One region of the Arthrobacter sp. Sr24 genome, then DNA from elsewhere that is predicted to be linked to it. Evidence: riboswitches for the same ligand, from Rfam matches in the RefSeq annotation. Region 1 holds a riboswitch; the other holds the start of a gene.
What was found. A riboswitch is a leader RNA that binds a small molecule or an ion and turns the genes downstream of it on or off. The one in region 1 is predicted to bind S-adenosylmethionine.
Positions count from the first base shown of each region.

Region 2: it holds a riboswitch for S-adenosylmethionine, as region 1 does, so the genes downstream of both, ACX80D_RS03540 (bifunctional o-acetylhomoserine/o-acetylserine sulfhydrylase) here and ACX80D_RS00710 (ABC transporter ATP-binding protein) in region 1, are expected to answer to the same signal.

Region 1 covers NZ_JBTNDB010000001.1:135,108-139,100, forward strand. Annotated here, with positions in the region: gene ACX80D_RS00705 (aliphatic sulfonate ABC transporter substrate-binding protein) at 1-769, opposite strand, end outside; gene ACX80D_RS00710 (ABC transporter ATP-binding protein) at 835-1,680, opposite strand; SAM riboswitch class I at 1,687-1,800, opposite strand; gene ACX80D_RS00715 (CoA-binding protein) at 1,895-2,311, shown strand; gene ACX80D_RS00720 (hypothetical protein) at 2,424-2,636, shown strand; gene ACX80D_RS00725 (polysaccharide deacetylase family protein) at 2,673-3,299, shown strand; gene ACX80D_RS00730 (hypothetical protein) at 3,308-3,993, shown strand, end outside.
Region 2 covers NZ_JBTNDB010000003.1:122,415-126,407, forward strand. Annotated here, with positions in the region: gene ACX80D_RS03535 (Tex family protein) at 1-2,258, shown strand, start outside; SAM riboswitch class IV at 2,417-2,533, shown strand; gene ACX80D_RS03540 (bifunctional o-acetylhomoserine/o-acetylserine sulfhydrylase) at 2,611-3,927, shown strand; gene metX (homoserine O-acetyltransferase MetX) at 3,980-3,993, shown strand, end outside.

The DNA of each region.
Region 1 (3,993 bases):
CAGCCCAGACGCGGGCCTTTTCGTAGGCGTCCACCACGGTCTGTGCCAACTCAGGCTTTTCTTTCAGGAATGACTCGGTGGCGTTGAGGAATCCGTAAGTATTGAAATCAAGGTTCCGGTAGAAGAGCGTAGCGCCCTCCTGCTCGGCCGTGGCCATGATGGGGTCCAGGCCGGACCAAGCATTTACAGAACCGTTTGCTAGCGCAGCGCGACCGTCGGCGTGCTGTAGGTTCTCCACCGTCACGTCTTTGGTACTAAGACCGGCTTCCTCCAGTGCCTGGACCAAGAAGAAGTAGGGATCGGTGCCTTTGGTGGCGGCCACGGACTTGCCCTTAAGATCGGCAACTTTGGTGATGCCGGAATCCTTGTTGGTGACCAGTGCTGCCCACTCAGGCTGGGAGTAGAGCGAGATGGTTTTGATGGGGGAGCCGTTGGCCCGTGCCAGCAGCGCGGCGGAGCCAGCAGTGGAACCAACATCGATCGCTCCAGCACGCAGTGCCTCATTGGCCTTGTTGGAGCCGGCGGACTGCAGCCATTTCACGGTGACGTTCTTCGGCGCCAGAGTTGCCTCCAACCAGCCCTTTTCCTTGATGATCAAGCTGAGCGGGTTGTAGGTGGCGAAGTCGATGTTGAGAGTGTCAGAGCCGCCCGCTTTGCCAGCGGCGTTGGTTGCTGCGTCCTCACCGGCGCAGCCAGCCAGGGCCAGAGCGGAGACGGCGGCGGTGAAACCTAGGAAGGATCGGCGGTTGAAATGAGCTGAATTAGGCATAGTGGTCCTCAAAATGGGTGTGCTGATGAAAGAAAGAAAGAAAGAAGGTAACTAGAAAGAAGTGGCTAGTGGCCGTCGACGCCGAGGCTGCCAAGCAGTGAGCTGCGCAGTCCGGCCAGTTCTGTTGAAGCCCGGTCTCGGGGGCGTGCACCGGGCACATCCACGGTCCGCACAATGGTGCAACCGGGCTGGCCGGTGCCGTCGTCGCCGAGCAGGATGATGCGGTCAGCGAGCTGCAACGCCTCATCCACATCGTGGGTGACCAGCAGAACCGTGGTCGGTTCGGCTGAATGGATATCCAGCAGCAGATCCTGCATGGTGATTCTGGTCAGAGCATCTAGTGCACCAAAGGGTTCATCCAGTAAGAGAACACCGGGATTGCGGGCCAAAGCGCGGGCCAACGATGCCCGCTGGGCCATGCCGCCGGAGATTTCCCGGGGCCGGTGTCCAGCGAAGGATGAGAGGCCCACCAGTTCCAGCAGGTTTTCCACTACGTGGCGGCTGCGTGCTGAGTCTGCTCCGGATGGAACTCCGATCGCCACGTTGCTGGCGATCGATTTCCAAGGCAGGAGACGGGGTTCTTGGAAGGCTACGGCGCAGCGTGAGTCAATCCCGGATACTTCTGTTCCGTCAATGGTCACAGATCCGCTGCTGGGGGCGTCGAGCCCGGCAACGGCACGCAATAGGGTGGATTTTCCGCAGCCGGAAGGTCCTAGCAGGGCTACGATTTCCCCAGCCTGAATATCAAAGGAAACATCCCGGAGCACCGTGTGCGTTCCGCCCTTTGAACTGAAGGACCGGCCAAGTCCCTGAAAGGCAACCGGCATGGCCGCAGTGCCTTGGGGATCGGAAATTACCGCTGGCAAAAACACTGATTCGGCAGGTGCCGAGCGCGAAAGTAAAGCAGACATCACAACACTCCATCGTTCCTGGCGGTAGCACCCTGCCGGCGATGACTCCTCTTGCAGAGGCGTCAACCAGGGTTGCTGCGGCGTCAATGAGCCAGATCTCTCGGCCGCTCGGGATGGTCATCTCAAGACTAAGACGAAGTGGCGTGACGGCAGAAATCGGCAAGTGCGTCGAGTTCGCGAGGCGTAACAATCGGTGGGGGACTAGGCTCGTAACATGGCACACATCAATGATCCGCAGCTGATCCACCGGCTTCTGAGTACCCCCGGACGTTGGGCTGTGGTGGGCTTGTCCGGTAACCCGCTGCGTCCTGCTGTCAGTGTTTCCTTGTTCCTTCAGCAGCACCTGGGTCAGGAGATTATCCCGGTGAGTTTGAAGGGCGACGACGTCCATGGCGCCAAGGGATATAAGACCCTGGCTGAGGTCCCAGGCAGCATCGATGTGGTGGATTGCTTTGTGAACTCCGCCAAGGTGGGAGCCGTGGTTGACCAAGCCATAGCAGTAGGTGCCAAAGCGGTGTGGCTCCAACTGGGCGTTATTGACGAAGACGCGGCCCAGCGTGCCCAGGCTGCTGGTCTTGACGTGGTGATGAATACCTGCCCCAAGATTGAAGCTGCAAAACTTGGGCTCTAAGCGGCTCCAGCTGTGCCGCTAGCCGATCTCCGGAAACCAGAAACAGAAACCAGAAAAGCTACTTATTCCCCGCCACCTTGATCTGTCCCCTGGACCTGGACGTGGCCGTTGGGTGGCCTTATCGGTGCTGGTGCTCGCGATCGCCCTCGTGGCCACCGGACTGTGGTGGGCCAACACCAATAGTTCAGCGTTGCCGGCCGCTGTGGTAGTTGGCCCAGCCACCACTGAGCCGCCCATCGTTACTGTCGCTGCCTCAAGTACCCCAGTGGAAAGTGGGGCGGCCTCGAGTACGCAAGCTCCGGCGTCGGATATTCCCAGCAGCTAGCTTCCCAAGAACCCGCTCACCGGGAGGGTGGATACGTTGGAGGGGCTGGTGCCGGGCTGCGTGCCGCTGCCCATCGTAGACGGGCTGGCGCCGGTGCTGACCAAGGTGTCTACCGAGCAAAAAGTGGTGTTTTTGACGGTCGACGACGGTGCGATCAAGCGGGATTCGTTCCTGGCGTTACTGGAGAAAAATGGGATCAAGGCGTCGCTGTTTCTGGCTCACAATTATATTGCTGGAAGCTCAGACTTTTATAGAAAATACACTGCGGCCGGACACCTCATCGAGAACCACACCATGACCCACGATTTGGGATTTATCCAGCTCAGTTACGAACAGCAAAAGGCCGAAATTTGCGGTATGGCTGACTTTGAAGAGCAACAGTTTGGCCGCCGGCCGGTCTTCTTTCGCCCGCCCGGCGGCCCGTACACCCTGGCCACCCGGCGGGCTGTTGCGGCGTGCGGCATGAAGGTCATTGTGGCTTGGGAAAGCAAGGCCAATGCAGGCGGAATGGATTACCAAGTGGGCGCGGGGCTGCGGCCAGGGGATATCGTTTTGATGCATTTCAGGAAGGAATTCCCGGACGATCTCGCTGCATTCCTCAAAGCGCAAAAAGCGGCCGGACTCCAAGTGGTGCTGCTCGAAGACTATCTGGCCACACCGTAAGATCTGCTATGAAACAGAAGGAGTTGAAGCTGGTGGAAAACGAAGATCGCACCCTGCCTGGCACGGAAGTTCATACAGAATCCAGGGCGATCGTGCAGCTCCCGGTGTTGCTCGCGCTGGCTGATGGAGGAAAACTACGGGTCAGTGCAGCCACCCGGAAGCCCACGGCTGCCACCATGCGGTTGCTGGAAAAGGAGCTGCCCGGTGGGGACTTTTATGCCAATGAGGCCATTTCTAGTTTCGCTTGGCCACTGCTGCTGCAAGCCGGCGGACTGGCAGACGGTCCCAGAATGGCATTGACGCCGCGCGGCCACACAGCACTGTCCAAGGACCCTGCTTTGGTCTTGAAGGGACTGTGGGAACGGTGGCTCAAGGCAGGCATCATCGATGAGTTCAGCCGAATAGAAGCCATCAAAGGACAACGTTCCGCCAACGTCTTGAGCGCCTTGAAACCTCGGCGGCAAATGGCGGCCGAGGGGCTGCGACTCTTGAAGCAGGATTCTTGGACGCCGGTTGACGCATTATTTACCGAAATGTCGCAGTTGGGGATGGACCCCCAGATTCAACGTACGGAAATGCGGTTGTGGAAGCTCTACATTGAGGATCCACAGTATGGCAGCCTGGCGTACGACGGTTACCATGATTGGTCACTCTTGCAGGGGCGGTACGTGTTGGTGCTGCTTTTCGAGTATGC
Region 2 (3,993 bases), on a different contig from region 1:
TGGAAGCCAGGCGTGTGGTGGTGCTGGAAACCATTCACGGACTCGGCAAGCTCAGTGATTCCTTGCGCCGCTCGGTGGAAGCTGCAGCCACTAAATCGGAATTGGAAGATCTGTACCTACCGTACAAATCCACGCGGAAGACCAAGGCTGATACAGCTCGCGAGGCTGGACTGGAGCCCTTGCTTGATGCACTGTTGGCCGATCCATCGAAGTTCCCGGCCGCTGAGGCGGACGCCTTCGTCAGTTCAGAGCGCGACGTTGCCACAGCGGACGACGCCTTGGCTGGCGCCCGGGCCATCTTGATTGAACGTGCAGGCCAAGATGCGGCATTGGTCGGTGAATTGCGGGAACGGCTATGGAAAACTGGGCGCCTGCGTTCCGCTGTCAAAACTGGCAAGGACAATGACGGTGAGAAGTTCAAGGACTACTTTGACTTCGCTCAGCCACCCCACACCCTGCCCAGTCACCGAGTCTTGGCCTTGCTGCGTGGCGAGAAGGAAGGCGTGCTGTCGCTGGATCTGGCCGAGGCTGACCCCCGGGATAAGGAAGCAACAGCTCAGGCCCGTGCGGTGTATGAGAATGCTGTTGGACACTCTTTGGGTATTACCGAATCCGGCCGTGCTGCCGATACGTGGCTCATGACCGGAGCCAGGTTGGCCTGGCGCACACGTATTCTGACCCGGCTGTCTGTGGATTTGCGCGTCCGGTTGTTCCAAAGCGCCGAAGAGGAATCTGTTCGCGTGTTTGCCGCCAATCTGCGCGATGTCCTCCTTGCCGCACCGGCTGGAAACCGTTCCACTCTGGGACTGGATCCCGGGCTGCGCACTGGCACCAAAGTAGCGGTGGTGGACGGCACGGGAAAGGTTGCCGCTACCGAGACCATCTATCCGCACGCACCGGCAAAGCGCTGGAATGAAGCCCTGGCAACCTTGGTCTCACTGAGCCAGCGGCATGACGTTGAGCTGATTGCCATTGGCAACGGGACGGCCAGTCGCGAGACCGACAAGCTGGCTGCTGAACTTGTGGCTGAACTCAAACGGCTCAATCCTGAGCGTTCGGTCACCAAGCTGGTGGTCTCCGAGGCCGGCGCTTCCGTGTATTCCGCCTCGGCGTTGGCGAGCGCCGAACTGCCCGGCATGGATGTCTCTCTGCGCGGTGCCGTCTCGATTGCGCGCCGCCTGCAGGACCCGCTGGCCGAGCTCGTCAAAATTGAGCCCAAGTCCATTGGCGTTGGCCAATACCAGCACGATCTCACCCCGGCCAAACTGGACCGTTCCCTAGATGCCGTGGTGGAAGACTGCGTCAATGCGGTGGGCGTGGATCTGAACACGGCCTCGCCAGCACTCTTGGCGAGGGTGGCCGGCGTCGGCCCTCTTTTGAGTGAGAACATTGTGGCTCACCGCAATGAGAACGGCCCCTTCAAGAAGCGCCGCGAGCTGCTTAAGGTGGCACGGCTGGGCCCGAAGGCGTTCGAACAATGCGCTGGATTCCTGCGGATTACCGGGGGAGCGGAGCCGCTGGACGCCTCTAGTGTGCACCCCGAAGCGTACGGAGTAGCGCGCAAAATTCTCGTCGCGGCCGGCGCTGGAGCGCATGAGATCGCCGGCGGAGTGGGGGCCGTGGCTTCGGTGAATCCGGCCGATTTTATTGAGGGAGAGTTCGGTCTGCCCACTGTCAGGGACATCATTGCCGAGCTGCAAAAGCCAGGGCGTGACCCGCGGCCGCGCTTTGAAACCGCCACGTTCACCGATGGCATCGAGAAGATCACGGATCTGCGCCCCGGCATGATTTTGGAAGGCACGGTCTCAAATGTGGCAGCGTTCGGCGCCTTCGTGGACATCGGTGTGCATCAGGACGGGCTGGTGCACGTCTCGGCCATGAGCAACAGCTTCGTGTCGGATCCGCACACGGTGGTTAAATCCGGCCAGGTGGTGCGCGTGAAGGTGCTGGAAGTGGCGCCCGAACGCAAACGAATTTCACTCACGCTGCGCTTGGACGATGAAGTGGGTGTCGGGGCCCACGCTAATTCCAAGGGTGCTGCTTCCAGAGGTTCCGGTTCCAGAGGTTCCGCCGAGGAGCCCACTAGGACGTCCGACGTCGGCTCCCGCACTTCCGGGCGTCCATCACCTTCGCGCCCGCAGCGCGCAGCTCAGCCTGGCGGGAATCAGAAGGGTGCGCAGCAGGGGCGGACAAGTGCTGCGCCGCAGGCCAATACAGCCATGGCCGAGGCGCTGCGGCGTGCGGGGTTGGGCAAGTAGCGCCCGGCACCACCGAAAGAAGAGGGTGAAAGTCGCTCATCGTTCACTAATTCATCCTCTGGCATCTTTTTGGCGGGTTTTCAAACAGATGTTCGCCAATAGTCATAAAGTCGTCATATTGTTGCGGGTTCGCGGGGGATCTTCCACACTGGAAGTTAGGTCATGAGTGTCAGCGAATAGCCCCGGCTTGCTGACCGGCAACCCTCCTTCCGCGGTGGGGTGCCCCGGGTGAAGACCTGGCATCGAACCATCCGGTTCCGGTGCAAGCGCGGGCCGTATCTGTTCAAGGCCCTTCCCGCAGTGCGCGGTGAAGGGCTTTTGCTGTAGGCCACTAGTGTGAAGGAACCCACCCATGAGTAACGGTTGGTCATTTGAAACCCGTCAGATCCATGTAGGTCAGGAGCCCGACGCCACCACAGGCGCCCGTGCACTCCCGATCTACCAGACCACATCCTTCGTGTTCCCTTCGGCCGAGAGTGCAGCAGCACGGTTCGCCCTAGCTGAGCTAGAGCCGATCTACACCCGTATTGGCAACCCCACCACGGACGCCGTCGAGCAGCGTGTAGCAAGTTTGGAAGGCGGTGTTGCCGCGCTCTTGCTCGCCTCCGGTCAGGCAGCTACCACCTTTGCCATCTTGAACCTCGCCGAAGCAGGCGACCACATCGTTTCCAGTCCTAGTGTTTATGGGGGCACATTCAACCTGCTGGCTCACACGCTGAAGAAGCTAGGCATTGAGGTCACTTTCGTCGATGATCCCGATAACCTGGATCAGTGGCGTGCAGCCGTTCGCCCGAACACCAAAGCCTTTTTCGGTGAGACGGTATCGAACCCGCGCCAGGACGTGTTGGACCTGGAAAACATCAGCGCTATTGCCCACGAGGCTGGCGTGCCGTTGATTGTGGACAACACCTTGGCCACCCCGTACTTGATCCGCCCCCTCGAATGGGGTGCCGATATTGTGATCCATTCGGCCACCAAATACCTCGGTGGGCACGGCACCGCCATTGGTGGCGTCATTGTGGATGGCGGCAAGTTCGATTTCGCGGCTAACCCGGAGAAGTTCCCCGGCTTCAACACCCCGGATGAGACCTACAACGGGCTGGTGTATGCCCGTGATTTGGGTGTGGGCAGTGCTCTCGGAGCCAACTTGGCCTACATCCTCAAGGCTCGTGTTCAGCTGCTGCGTGATCTGGGCTCGGCCATCTCGCCGTTCAACGCGTTCCTGATTGCTCAGGGCATCGAGACGCTGAGCTTGCGCATCGAGCGCCACGTCAGCAACGCCGTCACCGTCGCACAGTGGCTCGAGAGCAATGAAAACGTTGAGGCCGTCGCGTATGCCGGTATTCCCTCCAGCCCCTGGTTCGAGCGCGGACGCAAGTACAGCCCCAACGGCACCGGTGCCATCATCGCCTTCGACATTGTGGGCGGTGCCGAAGCTGGCAAGCGCTTTGTTGATGGCTTGGAACTGCACTCGCACGTTGCCAACTTAGGTGATGTCCGCTCCTTGGTCATTCACCCCGCTTCCACCACGCATGCTCAACTCTCGCCCGAGCAGCAGCTTGCCGCCGGTGTGCGCCCCGGGCTGGTTCGCCTCTCGGTCGGTTTGGAAAACGTCGCCGATATAATCGCCGATCTGGAAGCCGGATTCCGCGCCGCAAAATCGGCCTAATGCCATGGAACACGCGGTGGACAAAGTAGTGGACGATGCGGTGAATAAAGATATGTTGGGGCTTTC